4 regions of the Pantoea sp. y20 genome follow, and region 3 is predicted to be linked to each of the others. Evidence: predicted binding sites of a transcription regulator. Region 3 holds the regulator's gene; each other region holds the start of a gene.

The links. The regulator sigma-54, encoded in region 3, starts transcription at its own class of promoters, with help from an activator protein. The targets are predictions, from matches to a motif close to GTTGGCACANNTTTCGCTNT.
Region 1: glnK (P-II family nitrogen regulator) is a predicted target of sigma-54. The motif match lies at 2,244-2,263, and genes of this name have one in related genera.
Region 2: glnA (glutamate--ammonia ligase) is a predicted target of sigma-54. The motif match lies at 1,680-1,699, and genes of this name have one in related genera.
Region 4: ACYAC5_RS04190 (gamma-glutamyltransferase family protein) is a predicted target of sigma-54. The motif match lies at 2,056-2,075, and genes of this name have one in related genera.

The regions. Positions count from the first base shown of each region.
Region 1 covers NZ_CM142816.1:1,108,280-1,111,983, forward strand. Annotated here, with positions in the region: gene ACYAC5_RS05025 (SmdA family multidrug ABC transporter permease/ATP-binding protein) at 1-289, shown strand, start outside; gene ACYAC5_RS05030 (SmdB family multidrug efflux ABC transporter permease/ATP-binding protein) at 282-2,057, shown strand; gene glnK (P-II family nitrogen regulator) at 2,317-2,655, shown strand; gene amtB (ammonium transporter AmtB) at 2,689-3,704, shown strand, end outside.
Region 2 covers NZ_CM142816.1:4,156,904-4,160,607, reverse strand. Annotated here, with positions in the region: gene glnA (glutamate--ammonia ligase) at 123-1,532, opposite strand; gene typA (ribosome-dependent GTPase TypA) at 1,972-3,704, shown strand, end outside.
Region 3 covers NZ_CM142816.1:548,751-552,454, reverse strand. Annotated here, with positions in the region: gene lptA (lipopolysaccharide ABC transporter substrate-binding protein LptA) at 1-251, shown strand, start outside; gene lptB (LPS export ABC transporter ATP-binding protein) at 257-982, shown strand; gene rpoN (RNA polymerase factor sigma-54) at 1,031-2,470, shown strand; gene hpf (ribosome hibernation promoting factor) at 2,492-2,779, shown strand; gene ptsN (PTS IIA-like nitrogen regulatory protein PtsN) at 2,940-3,422, shown strand; gene rapZ (RNase adapter RapZ) at 3,475-3,704, shown strand, end outside.
Region 4 covers NZ_CM142816.1:931,039-934,742, forward strand. Annotated here, with positions in the region: gene ACYAC5_RS04180 (AtzE family amidohydrolase) at 1-241, opposite strand, end outside; gene hpxX (oxalurate catabolism protein HpxX) at 238-423, opposite strand; gene ACYAC5_RS04190 (gamma-glutamyltransferase family protein) at 436-2,022, opposite strand; gene hpxU (MurR/RpiR family transcriptional regulator HpxU) at 2,144-2,983, shown strand; gene ACYAC5_RS04200 (transporter substrate-binding domain-containing protein) at 3,176-3,704, shown strand, end outside.

The DNA of each region.
Region 1 (3,704 bases), 560 kb from region 3:
GATTCTGGATGATGCGCTGTCGGCGGTTGATGGCCGCACTGAACATGACATCCTGCATAACCTGCGTCAGTGGGGCAAAGGGCGCACCTTGATTATTAGCGCGCATCGTCTGTCGGCGCTTACCGAGGCCAGCGAAATTCTGGTGCTGCAGCACGGCGCCGTGACGCAGCGTGGCGATCATGACACCCTGGCGGCCAAAGAAGGCTGGTATCGCGATATGTACCGTTATCAGCAGCTGGAAGCCGCACTGGATGACGATGAAGTGGCAGAAGGAGCAAGCCGTGGCTAAATCACAACGTTTATGGCCGACGCTGAAACGACTGCTGGCGTATGGCAAACCGTGGCGTAAATCGCTGTGGCTGGCGGTCGGCATGCTGTGGATTGCGGCGGCAGCCGAAGTGACCGGACCGGTGCTGGTAAGCTACTTCATCGATAATCTGGTGGCGAAACATCAGATGCCGTGGGGCATCGTCGCGGGCCTGCTGGTTGGCTTTGTCCTGCTGCAATTGCTGGCCGCCGGTTTGCACTATTTTCAGGCGTTGCTGTTTAACCGCGCGGCGATTGGCGTGGTGCAGCAATTGCGCGTGGACGTGATGAACGCGGCGTTGCGCCAGCCGCTCAGCGCCTTCGATACGCAGCCGGTCGGCCAAATCATCTCGCGCGTCACCAATGACACCGAAGTGATCAAAGATCTCTACGTTACCGTGGTGGCCACAGTGTTGCGCGCCGCCGCGTTGATTGGCGCGATGCTGGTGGCGATGTTCTCCCTCGACTGGCGCATGGCGTTGGTAGCGATCGTGATTTTCCCGCTGGTGCTAACGGTGATGCTGATTTATCAGCGCTTTAGCACGCCGATTGCGCGTCGCGTGCGCAGCTATCTGGCGGACATCAACAACGGCTTCAATGAAGTGATCAACGGCATGAGCGTGATCCAGCAGTTCCGCCAGCAGGCGCGCTTTGGTGAACGCATGGGCGAAGCCAGCCGTTCACACTATCTGGCGCGTATGGAAACGCTGCGGCTGGATGGCTTTTTATTGCGCCCGTTGCTGAGTCTGTTTTCGGCGATGATTCTGTGCGGTTTGCTGATGCTGTTCAGCTTCGCCACGCCGGGCGTGTTTGAAGTCGGTGTGCTGTATGCCTTTATTACCTATCTTGGCCGCCTCAATGAACCGCTGATTGAACTCACCACGCAGCAGTCGATGCTGCAACAGGCGGTGGTGTCCGGCGAGCGTATCTTTGAACTGATGGATGCAGAACAGCAAGGTTACGGCAGCGATAGTCTGCCGCTGGCCTCCGGCAGCATCTCGCTGCGGGATGTGAGCTTTGCCTATCGCGATAATCGCGATGTGCTCAGCCACATCAATCTCGAAGTGCCGGCGCGTCATTTTGTTGCGCTGGTGGGGCACACCGGCAGCGGGAAAAGTACGCTGGCGAATCTGCTGATGGGCTATTACCCGGTGACACGCGGCAGTATCGAACTGGATGGTCGCCCGCTGCCGCAGCTGTCGCACGCCGCTTTACGTCAAAGCGTTGCGATGGTGCAACAGGATCCGGTGGTGCTGGCGGATTCGCTGCTGGCCAACGTGCGTTTGGGGCGCGATATCCCGGAAGATCAGGTGTGGCAGGCGCTGGAGACGGTGCAGCTGGCACCGCTGGCGCGCAGCATGGCGGACGGCATCCATACGCGTTTAGGCGAGCAGGGCAATAATCTGTCGGTTGGGCAGAAACAGTTGCTGGCGCTGGCGCGCGTGCTGGTGTCATTACCGCAAATCCTGATCCTCGACGAAGCCACGGCCAATATCGATTCCGGCACGGAACAGGCGATTCAGCAGGCGTTACGTGCACTACGCCAGCACAGCACGCTGGTGGTGATTGCGCATCGCCTTTCCACCATTACCGAAGCCGATCAGATCTTAGTGCTGCATCGCGGTCAGGTGGTGGAACGCGGTACGCATGCTGAGCTGCTGACCGAGCAGGGCCGTTACTGGCAGATGTATCAGCTGCAGCAGGCCGGCGATGAACTCGCGGCGGGCATCCCCGTACAAGCCGAAGGGTGAATTGCACCTTTTTTGCACAGTTTTATCGGAATGTTCTGTATTGATGCACTTCTTTGAGGCTTGAAGCACCAAAGAAGTGCAATATTGCAACACCTTTCCTCTACCCCCTAAGCAAACTGCGCTGTGCTTCACATAACGAAGCGTGATACAGCGCGCCTATGCTACTGACATTCCCCTTTTTTTATTTATGGCACAGCCTTTGCTTATATCCCTACGTGTCCGCGAAGACTCACTCAATTTCTTATCCGGAGGGGAACGTATGAAGCTGGTTACCGTGGTAATCAAACCATTTAAGCTGGAGGACGTGCGTGAAGCCTTATCCTCTATTGGCATTCAGGGACTGACCGTTACCGAGGTTAAAGGTTTTGGTCGCCAGAAAGGTCACGCAGAGCTTTATCGCGGTGCCGAGTACAGCGTTAACTTCCTGCCAAAAGTAAAAATTGATATCGCTATTGCGGACGACCAACTTGATGAAGTGGTCGATGTCATCAGCAAAGCCGCGTATACCGGCAAAATTGGCGACGGCAAGATTTTCGTCGCAGAACTGCAGCGCGTCATTCGTATTCGTACCGGCGAGACCGACGAAGCAGCACTGTAACTGGGGCTCTGAATTGTGATGGGATGGAAAGAAATGAATAAACTGATAACGAAGTTGGGCCTCACCAGCCTTGCGCTGTTACCTTCTCTGGCGATGGCGGCAGCCCCTGCAGTAGCGGATAAAGCCGATAACGCCTTTATGATGATCTGTACCGCCTTGGTACTGTTTATGTCGATTCCCGGCATTGCGCTGTTCTACGGCGGTTTGATTCGCGGCAAGAACGTGCTGTCGATGCTGACGCAGGTTGCGGTGACCTTCTCACTGGTTTGCGTGCTGTGGGTGATTTACGGCTACTCACTGGCGTTCAGTGAAGGCAACTCCTTCTTCGGTAGCTTCCAGTGGGCGATGCTGAAAAATATTGAGCTGAAAGCGCTGATGGGCAGCTTCTATCAGTACATTCACGTTGCGTTCCAGGCTTCCTTCGCCTGTATCACCGTCGGCCTGATTGTCGGTGCGCTGGCTGAACGTATTCGCTTCTCTGCGGTTCTGATCTTTGTGGTGGTATGGCTGACGCTGGCGTATCTGCCAATCGCACACATGGTGTGGGCGGGTGGCTTGCTGGCGCAAGACGGCGCGCTCGACTTCGCGGGCGGTACCGTGGTTCACATCAACGCCGCGGTTGCTGGCCTGGTGGGTGCTTACCTGGTGGGCAAACGTGCTGGTTTCGGCAAAGAAGCCTTCAAACCACACAACCTGCCGATGGTGTTCCTCGGTACCGCGATTCTGTATGTGGGCTGGTTCGGCTTCAACGCGGGTTCTGCTTCCTCAGCTAACGAAATCGCTGCGCTGGCGTTCCTGAATACCGTGGTGGCTACAGCGGGTGCGGTGCTGTCGTGGGTGTTTGGCGAGTGGGCGGTACGCGGTAAACCTTCTCTGCTCGGTGCTTGCTCTGGCTTCATCGCTGGTCTGGTGGCGATTACCCCAGCTTGTGGTTATGTCGGTGTCGGCGGCGCGCTGATTATCGGTCTGGCGGGTGGTTTAGCCGGTCTGTGGGGCGTAACAACCCTGAAGAAATGGCTGCGCGTTGATGACCCATGTGATGTGTTCGG
Region 2 (3,704 bases), 620 kb from region 3:
CATGAATGCGCGGAGAAAAAAGCCCATCCGGAGATGGGCTAAAGTTTCCACGGCAATTAAAAATCTTTCAGGCTGTTCACGCAGCAAAAAGAGTGCGTGAACAGGGAGCTGAAATTTTTAAATTAAACGCTGTAGTACAGTTCGAACTCAACTGGGTGCGGAGTCATACGCACGCGGTCAACTTCTGGCTTACGCAGTTCGATGTACGCATCGATAGCGTCATCAGTGAACACGCCGCCACGGGTCAGGAACTCGCGGTCTTCGTTCAGTGCGTTCAGCGCTTCTTCCAGAGAACCTGCAACTTTTGGAATCTCAGCTTCTTCTTCCGGTGGCAGGTCATACAGGTTTTTGTCCATCGCATCGCCAGGGTGGATCTTGTTGATAACACCATCAAGACCGGCCATCAGCAGCGCGGTGAATGCCAGGTATGGGTTAGCCGCTGGATCCGGGAAGCGTGCTTCGATACGACGTGCTTTCGGGCTGGCAACCACTGGGATACGGATAGAAGCAGAACGGTTACGGGCAGAGTAAGCCAGCATAACTGGCGCTTCGTAGCCTGGGACCAGACGCTTGTAGGAGTTGGTGGTTGGGTTCGCCAGGGCGTTGATCGCTTTAGCGTGCTTGATGATACCGCCAATATAGAACAGAGCAGTTTCAGACAGGCCGCCGTACTTGTCGCCAGAGAACAGGTTCACGCCGCCTTTTGACAGAGACATGTGGCAGTGCATACCAGAACCGTTATCGCCGAACATTGGCTTAGGCATAAAGGTTGCCGTTTTGCCGTACGCGTGAGCAACGTTGTGCACCACGTATTTGTAGATCTGAATTTCGTCAGCTTTTTTGGTCATGGTGTTGAAGCGGGTTGCCACTTCGTTCTGACCAGCTGTGGCTACTTCGTGGTGATGTGCTTCAACCACCAGACCCATCTGCTCCATGGTCAGACACATAGCAGAACGGATGTCCTGTGCTGAGTCAACCGGTGGCACTGGGAAGTAACCGCCTTTCAGACCTGGACGGTGACCTTTGTTACCGCCTTCGTACTCTTTACCGGTGTTCCAGGCTGCTTCGATATCGTCGATAGCCACGTGTGAACCTGAAGTAGTAGAACCGAAACGGATGTCATCGAACAGGAAGAACTCTGGCTCTGGTCCAAACAGCACGGTATCCGCGATGCCTGAAGAACGCAGGAACTCTTCTGCACGCTTAGCAATGGAGCGTGGGTCACGGTCGTAGCCCTGCAGTGTGCCTGGCTCAAGGATGTCGCAACGGATGATCAGGGTCGAGTCTTCGAAGAACGGATCCATGACTGCAGTGGTTGCATCCGGCATCAGCACCATGTCTGATTCGTTAATGCCTTTCCAGCCACCGATGGAGGAGCCATCGAACATTTTGCCTTCTTCGAAGAAGTCAGCGTTAACCTGGTGAGCAGGGATAGTAACGTGCTGTTCTTTACCTTTGGTATCGGTAAAACGCAGGTCAACAAACTTAACTTCATGCTCGTTCATCATCGAGAGAACGTGTTCAGCGGACATACTCAACTCTCCTGGAAATGGTCATTATCGTCATGGTGAGAGAACTTCGTTGCCGGGAATGTGTCACGACTGCTGACCACTCCTAACCAAAGATCTCGGCAAGCTCTTTCAACCGTTTTATAACTGTCGTTTTCGCTTAAAATATATAAAGCGAATTCTGTGCCAACTTTATGACAATGGCGAAAATGGCGCTACAATGCGCCCTTTCGTGAGTCGAAGGCTGCACCAGGATGGATTGCATGCATCGTTATGGTGCGCCACAGGTGAAGTTAAGCACCAATTTGGTGCAAATTACTATCGCAGTGCAGATTAATGCACCGAAAACGGTGCTAAAAACCAGCGCTATAAGAAACTTTCGGCGAAATCTGTGATCATGTTCAGTCTTCCGCTTAATCCGTGTACAATACCGCGTTATTTCTATAATGCCTGAGGCAAAGCTGTGATCGAAAATTTGCGTAACATCGCCATCATCGCGCACGTTGACCATGGTAAGACCACCCTGGTTGACAAGCTGCTCCAACAGTCCGGTACTTTTGATGCTCGTACCGAAGCGACTGAGCGCGTAATGGACTCCAACGATTTGGAGAAAGAGCGTGGGATTACCATCCTCGCAAAAAACACCGCCATCAAATGGAATGACTACCGTATCAACATCGTTGATACCCCAGGACACGCCGACTTCGGTGGTGAAGTGGAGCGCGTCATGTCCATGGTGGATTCGGTGCTGCTGGTTGTAGATGCGATGGATGGCCCTATGCCGCAAACCCGCTTCGTAACCAAGAAAGCATTTGCTCATGGTTTGAAGCCGATTGTGGTTATCAACAAAGTTGACCGTCCGGGCGCGCGTCCTGATTGGGTTGTTGATCAGGTATTTGACCTGTTCGTTAACCTGGATGCGACTGACGAGCAGCTGGACTTCCCGATTATCTTCGCTTCGGCGCTGAACGGTATCGCGGGTCTGGAACATACCGACATGGCTGACGACATGACCCCGCTGTATCAGGCGATCGTTGACCACGTTTCTCCACCTCAGGTTGAAGTTGAAGCGCCACTGCAGATGCAGATCTCGCAGCTGGACTACAACAACTATCTGGGCGTGATCGGCATCGGCCGCATCAAGCGCGGTACTGTGAAGCCGAACCAGCAGGTCACTATCATTGATAGCGAAGGCAAAACCCGTAACGGTAAAGTCGGTAAAGTGCTGGGCCACCTTGGTCTGGAGCGCATTGAAAGCACTCTGGCGGAAGCGGGCGACATCATCGCGATCACCGGTCTGGGCGAGCTGAACATTTCTGACACCATCTGCGACACGCAGAATGTGGAAGCGCTGCCAGCCCTGAGCGTTGATGAGCCAACCGTTACCATGTTCTTCAACGTGAACACCTCACCGTTCTGCGGTAAAGAAGGTAAGTTCGTGACCTCGCGCCAGATCCTGGAGCGTTTGAACAAAGAGCTGGTACACAACGTGGCACTGCGCGTTGAAGAAACCGAAGATTCGGATGCGTTCCGCGTTTCCGGTCGTGGTGAGCTGCACTTGTCGGTTCTGATCGAAAACATGCGTCGTGAAGGTTTCGAGCTGGCGGTATCCCGTCCGAAAGTTATCTTCCGCGAGCACGAAGGCCGTAAGCAGGAGCCATTCGAAAACGTGACCCTCGACATCGAAGAAACCCATCAGGGTTCTGTGATGCAAGCGATGGGTGAGCGTAAAGGCGACCTGAAAAACATGGATCCAGATGGTAAAGGCCGTGTACGTCTCGACTACATGATCCCAAGCCGTGGTCTGATCGGCTTCCGTAACGAATTCATGACCATGACTTCAGGTACCGGTCTGCTGTACTCCACCTTCAGCCACTATGACGATGTTCGTCCGGGCGAAGTGGGCCAGCGTCAGAACGGCGTGCTGATCTCTAACGGTCAGGGTAAAGCGGTAGCGTTCGCCCTGTTCGGTCTGCAGGATCGCGGCAAGCTGTTCCTCGGTCACGGTGCGGAAGTGTATGAAGGCCAGATCATTGGTATTCACAGCCGTTCTAACGACCTGACAGTAAACTGCCTGACCGGTAAGAAACTGACCAACATGCGTGCGTCAGGTACTGACGAAGCCACCACTCTGGTTCCACCGCAGAAAATGACCCTGGAACAGGCTATCGAGTTCATCGATGATGACGAACTGGT
Region 3 (3,704 bases):
GCAAGCCGGTGCAAGGCCACGCCAGTAAACTGCACTATGAATTGGCGAACGATTTTGTTGAGCTGACCGGCAATGCCTTCATTCAGCAGCAGGACAGCAACATCAAAGGCGACCGCATTACTTACCTGGTGAAAGAGCAGAAAATGCAGGCGTTCAGCCAGGGCGACAGCAAGCGCGTGACCACCGTTCTGGTACCGTCGCAGCTGCAGGACAAAAACGGTTCGTCCGCGAGCCCTAAAAAGAGTAACTGATTGCTATGGCAACACTAATCGCTGAGAACCTGGCGAAAGCCTACAAAGGCCGCCGCGTGGTGGAAGATGTTAGCCTGCAGGTAAAATCCGGCGAGATTGTCGGCCTGCTGGGCCCAAACGGTGCCGGTAAAACCACCACCTTCTACATGGTGGTGGGTATTGTGCCGCGCGATGCCGGCCGCATCGTGATTGATGATGAAGACATCAGCATTCTGCCGCTGCATGCGCGCGCCCGTCGCGGCATCGGCTATCTGCCGCAGGAAGCCTCGATCTTCCGTCGCCTGAGCGTGTACGACAACCTGATGGCTGTGCTGCAGATCCGTGATGATTTAACCGAAGAACAGCGTCAGGATCGGGCCAACGAGCTGATGGAAGAGTTCCATATTGGCCATCTGCGCGACAGCATGGGCCAGGCGCTGTCGGGTGGTGAACGCCGTCGTGTGGAAATTGCCCGCGCGCTGGCGGCTAATCCGAAATTCATCCTGCTGGACGAACCTTTTGCTGGTGTTGACCCGATCTCGGTTATCGACATCAAGAAAATCATCGAGCATCTGCGTGACAGCGGCCTTGGCGTGCTGATTACCGACCACAACGTGCGTGAAACCCTCGCGGTGTGTGAACGCGCCTATATCGTCAGCCAGGGACATTTAATTGCCCATGGCACGCCTGATGAAATTCTTGTAGATGAGCAGGTTAAGCGTGTTTATTTGGGCGAAGAGTTCAGACTCTGATAAGGTGTTGTAACACCCTACGTTTGCTTAGGAAATTCTTACCGAATTATGAAGCAAGGTTTGCAACTCAGGCTCAGCCAACAGCTGGCGATGACTCCACAGTTGCAGCAAGCCATTCGCTTGCTGCAACTCTCTACGCTTGAACTCCAGCAAGAACTGCAACTGGCGCTGGAAAGCAATCCGCTGCTTGAACAAACCGAACTGCACGAAGAAGTTGACGCACGTGAATTTCAGGATCAGGAAAGTGATTCGTTAGACACGCGCGAAGCGCTTGAGCAGAAAGATATGCCTGAAGAGCTTCCGCTCGACGCTACCTGGGACGAAATCTACACCGCAGGCACACCGTCAGGCACCGGCACCGATTACCAGGATGACGAATTGCCGATCTACCAAGGCGAAACCACCCAATCGCTGCAGGATTACCTGATGTGGCAGGTTGAGTTAACGCCGTTCACTGATACCGATCGCGCGATTGCCACGTCAATTGTTGATGCCATTGATGACACCGGCTACCTCACCGTCAGCTTACAAGACATTTATGACAGCATTGGTGATGAAGAGCTGGCGCTGGAAGAAGTCGAAGCCGTGCTCAAGCGCGTGCAGCGTTTTGATCCAATCGGCGTCGGTGCACGTGATTTGCGTGATTGCCTGTTAGTCCAGCTGTCGCAATATGCTGCCGACACGCCCATGCTGGCGGAAGCACGCCTGATTGTTAGCGAACATCTCGATCTGCTGGCCAACCATGATTTCCGCAGCCTAATGCGCGTAACCCGTCTGAAGGAAGAAGTGCTGAAAGAGGCGATGCTGCTGATTCAGTCACTCGATCCGCGCCCAGGCCAGTCAATTAACACCAGCGAACCGGAATATGTCATTCCCGATGTTCTGGTGCGCAAAATCAGTAAGCGCTGGACGGTTGAACTCAATTCGGACAGCATGCCGCGCCTGAAAATCAATCAGCAGTATGCGGCGATGGGCGGAGCTGGCCGTAATGAAAGCGATAACCAGTTTATTCGCAGCAACTTACAGGAAGCCAAGTGGCTGATTAAGAGCCTGGAGAGCCGCAACGACACGCTGCTGAAAGTGACACGCTGTATCGTTGAACAGCAGCAGGCGTTTTTTGAGCAGGGTGAGGAGTACATGCGTCCGATGGTGTTGGCGGATATCGCTCAAGCTGTTGATATGCATGAATCCACCATTTCCCGCGTGACCACGCAAAAGTATTTACACAGCCCGCGTGGCATCTTTGAACTGAAGTATTTTTTCTCCAGTCACGTCAACACCGAAGGCGGCGGCGAAGCCTCTTCCACGGCGATTCGTGCATTAGTGAAAAAATTAATCTCGGCGGAAAACCCCGCAAAACCCTTGAGCGACAGCAAACTGACCTCCATGTTGTCTGAACAGGGCATCATGGTTGCGCGACGTACGGTTGCTAAATATCGCGAGTCTTTATCTATACCGCCATCAAACCAGCGCAAGCAATTGGTTTGACCGAACGAAGAAGGAAGACCTATGCAGCTAAACCTTACCGGACTTAATGTTGAAATTACCGAACCTCTGCGTGAATTTGTAAATACCAAATTTGCCAAACTGGAACACTATTTTGATCGTATCAATCAGGTTTATATTGTTCTGAAGGTAGAGAAGGTGACGCAGGTTGCGGATGCAACACTGCACGTTAACGGCGGAGAGCTGCACGCCACATCGGAAGCGGAAGACATGTACGCGGCCATCGACGGGTTAATCGATAAACTTTCCCGTCAGCTGACCAAACACAAAGACAAACTGAAAAAACACTAACCTTCACGCTTGCAGAGTGCTGACTGATTCGGCACTTAGAGCATAAATGGGGCGGAACTTACCGCCCCGTTTTGTCATCTGCGCAAGCGCCAGCGGGTGAACGGTAATGAAATCAATTGCCTGAAACTCGCGGCTATGTGAACTCGCAAGTGAAACGATGATGAACAACGATCTAACACTGGAATTGAGCTCGGTCCTTTCACTGGACTGTACCCGTAGCGGCGTACACTGCCAGAGTAAAAAACGCGCGCTGGAGATTATCAGCGAGCTGGCAGCGAAGCAGCTCAATCTGCCGCACCAGACGCTTTTCGAAGCCATCCTGACCCGCGAACGCATGGGCAGTACCGGTATTGGTAACGGCATCGCCATTCCACATGGCAAGCTGGAAGAGGACACCTTACGCGCTGTCGGCGTGTTTATTAGCCTCGATCAGCCTATCGCTTTTGATGCGGTAGATAATCAGCCGGTTGACCTGCTGTTTGCCCTGCTGGTACCTGCGGACCAGTGTAAAACCCACTTACACACGCTTTCGCTGGTTGCAAAACGCCTCGCAGATAAAACCGTCTGTCGTCGTTTGCGCGCGGCACAGAGCGACCAAGAGCTCTACGCCATTATCACAGAAGCTCAGGAAGCACACTCTTAAGCGAGAAACACTTTTACCGGCGTTTTCGCCGGTTTAAAACGGGAGAAATGTGATGGTGCTGATGATCGTTAGCGGTCGGTCAGGCTCAGGAAAATCAGTCGCGCTGCGTGCCCTCGAAGATATGGGCTTTTACTGTGTCGACAACTTGCCGGTGGTGCTGCTACCGGAGCTGGCGAATACCTTAACCGAACGCAATATTTCTGCGGCAGTCAGCATTGATGTGCGTAACATGCCGGAATCACCGGAAGTCTTTGAAGCGGCGCTCAACAATCTGCCCGATGC
Region 4 (3,704 bases), 380 kb from region 3:
ACAGGTTTTTCACCGCGTAAGGAATGCCGGCTAACGGCGGCAAGGCTTCACCGCGCTGGCGCAGCTGATCGATCTGATCGGCTTCGCGCAGCATGCGCTGGCCGGTGACTTCGGTCCAGGCGTTGATCGCCTTATGCTGTTCAATCGCCGCCAGCGTGTTTTGCGCGATATCGCGGGCGCTGATCTCGCCCTGACTCAGCGCCTGCTGCAGGGCATTAATCGATAATGACGACAGTTTCATGGATGAAACACTCCCGCCACTTCCAGGCGATCGTCGAGCGGCAGCGCCATCAGCGGCTCGGCCATGGCGGCGATGCGGTTGAACTGCGTCAGCAGCTCGGCGCGGCGCGCATCATCCAGCTCCAGCGCCAGAATCTGCTCCATTTGGGCGATATAGGTGGCCCAGTCCGGTTGTGAACTCATCAATAATCTCCGTTAGAAACCGGCGGCGCTGCCGTTGCTGCGCGGATCGAACGCGCCTTCCAGCATGCCGTTGTTGTGTCTGACGATCGCGCCCGCATGGCCGACTACTTCACTGAAATCGGGTAGCAGTTCAACCTCATGGCCGAGCGCACGCAGCTGCTGCACCGTTTCCGGCGCGATGCGCGCTTCGAGCTTGAGCGAATCGGATGATTGTCCCCACGTACGACCCAGCAGCCAGCGCGGCGCGCTCACCGCCTGCTGTAGCGGATGTCCCTGAATCACGTGACGGGTGAAAATCGCCGCCTGGGTTTGCGGTTGGCCGTCGCCGCCCATCGAACCGTACACCATGGTGCGGCCATCTTTGAGACGCGCGGCAGCGGGATTGAGGGTGTGGAACGGCTGTTTGCCCGGCTGCAGCGCCAGCAGATGTTCGGGTTGCAGGCTGAAGGCGGCACCCCGGTTTTGCCAGGTGATGCCGGTGCCGGGCAGCACCACGCCGCTGCCGAATTCGTGATAAACGCTCTGGATAAACGAAACGGCTAATCCGCTGCTGTCCATCACGCCCATCCACACGGTATCGCCCGGCCCGCGCCCGGTGCCCCACGCAGCGGCTTGTTGATCGTCCACCTGCGCCGCCAGCGTGCTGAGGTGTTCCTCATCCAGCAGACGCTGCACATCAATGTCGATGTGGCGCGGATCGGTGATGTGCTTGTCACGCAGCGCAAAGGCTTTTTTAGTGGCTTCGACGATGCGGTGCACGGTTTGCGCTTCATCTGCGTCAGCCATATTCAGCCGATCGGTAATGCCGAGGATCGCCAGCGACACCAAACCCTGCGTCGGCGGCGTCATGTTCCAGATATCGCCTTCACTGTGTGCCAAATGCAGCGGCGTGCAGCGCCGGGCTTGGTGCGTCTGCAAATCCTCCAGCGTGATCGGCATCCCCAGCGCAGTCATTTCGCGCGCCAGATGGTGCGCCAGTTCACCGCGATAGAAACTTTCCAGCCCGTGATCGCACAGCATGCTCAGCGTATTCGCCAGCGCCGACTGGGTGAAGCGACTGCCGGCAAGCGGCACGCTGCCATCCGGTAAAAAGGTGGCGGCAAAACCAGGTTGATGCTGCAACTCGTGCTGTTTGGCGGCGGTGGCGGCGGCTTGCGAGGCGGTGACCGGAATGCCGTCGGCGGCATAGCGAATTGCATCGCGCAGCAGACGGGTTAACGGCAGCGGCGTCGCGCCAAGTTCCTGCGCCAGCGTCAACGCTTCCTGCCAGCCGCTGACGGTACCCGCCACGGTTAAGGCGGCTTTGGGGCCGCGATGCGGAATCTGCGTTTCGCCATGGTAGAAATCAAGATGTGCCAGCGAACCGGCTGCGCCGCTGGCGTCAATGGCGATGGGATCGCCGTTTGGCGGCACCACCAGCCAGAAGCCGTCGCCGCCCAAACCGTTCATGTGCGGGTAAACCACGGCGATGGTGGCAGCGGCGGCCACCATCGCTTCCAGCGCATTGCCGCCTTCGCGCAGTACGGCTAAGGCGCTTTCGCTGGCGAGATGGTGCGGCGTAACGGCCATGCCTAACGGCGCCATGTTGCTCTGTATCATAAAGAACTCTTTTTCTGGGTACGTGGTTAATGGGAAGCAAGAGCTGTTCCAGTTTTGAACGGACATCAATCTGGATCGATTTATGCTAGCTTGTGATGAAACGAAAGTTACAGGACCGATGATGAAACAACTTGATGAACGCCTTCGTAGTCAATATCCGCAACTGTCGCCGCAGGAGCAGCGCATTGCCGACTTCGTGTTTGACCATTTTGATGACCTGATCAGCTACAACAGCGCCGAGCTGGCGCGGCTGAGCGGTGTGTCGAAGGCCACGGTCAGCCGTTTATTCAAGCGTCTCGGTTACGAGAAATATAAGGACATGCGCGACGAGCTGCGCATCCTGCGCCAGAGCGGCATGCCGCTCACCGACAACCGCGATGCGGTGCAGGGCAACACCTTGCTGTCACGCCACTATAAGCAGGAGATGGCCAACCTGACGCAGTGGGTCAACAGCATCGATCCGCAGCAGTTTGGCGAGGTGATTAGCGCGCTGGGCGCGGCAAAACGGGTATTTATCATCGGCATGCGTAACGCCTATCCGGTGGCGCTGCACCTGCGTCAGCAGCTGATGCAGGCGCGTCCGCAGGTGCATGTGCTGCCGCAGCCGGGCCAGACGTTGGGCGAAGAGCTGGTGGATATCACGCCCGACGATATCGTGGTGGTGATGGCGTTTCGCCGCCGTCCACGCATCATTCGCCCGCTGATGCAGCAGCTGCAGCAGAGCAACATTCCGGTGCTGGCGCTGTGTGAGCCGCAGGCGCAGGGGATTATTACGCTGGCGCGCTGGCAGCTTTGTGCGCCGCTCGACAGCGTTTCCGCTTTTGATAGCTACGCCTCCGCCATGAGCCTGATTAACCTGTTGGCAAATGCGTTACTGCACGAAATGTTGTCGCAGGGCCGTCAGCGTATCCATCAAATTGCCGATCTTTATCAGCATCTTGACGAGCTGGAACACCGTTAACGGGCGCCATTGTGGTGCATTGCACTGTTTTTGATCGTTAATTCCAACGGGCGCGATGCCCGTTTTTGCTGCCTTCAACGCGGTAAAACCCCGTTTTTTCCCCTTTCTTCTCCCGGCACTGCGGTTGGCACATTAGTTGCAGAATGATTCATCAAGAATCTTTTGTTTCACGTAAACTCACCGGGGTGCATAATGAAAAAAGTATTATTAGCGGTAGCGGGCGCGGCATTGCTGATGGCGCAGGTCGGGAGTGCGATGGCCGATCAGCTGCAGGATATCCAAAAGCGCGGCGTGATCCGCGTGGCGGTTCCGCAAGACTTCCCGCCGTTCGGTTCCGTGGGTACTGACCTGCAGCCGCAGGGCTACGATATCGACATGGCGAAGTATCTCGCCAAACAGATGAAACTGAAGTTGCAGCTGGTGCCCGTTTCCAGTGCCAACCGCGTGCCGTATCTGCAGACCGATAAAGTCGATCTGGTGATCTCCAGCATGGGTAAAAACGCCGAGCGTGAAAAAGTGATCGATTTCACCCGCGCTTACGCGCCGTTTTTCCTCGGCGTATTTGGTCCGAAAGGCGAAACGCTGAAAGATGCGGCAGCGCTGAGCGGCAAATCGATCGGCGTCACGCGCGGTGCAGTGGAAGATATGGTGTTAAGCGATATCGCCCCGAAAGAGGCGCAGGTGAAGCGTTATGAAGATAACAACACCACGCTGTCGGCCT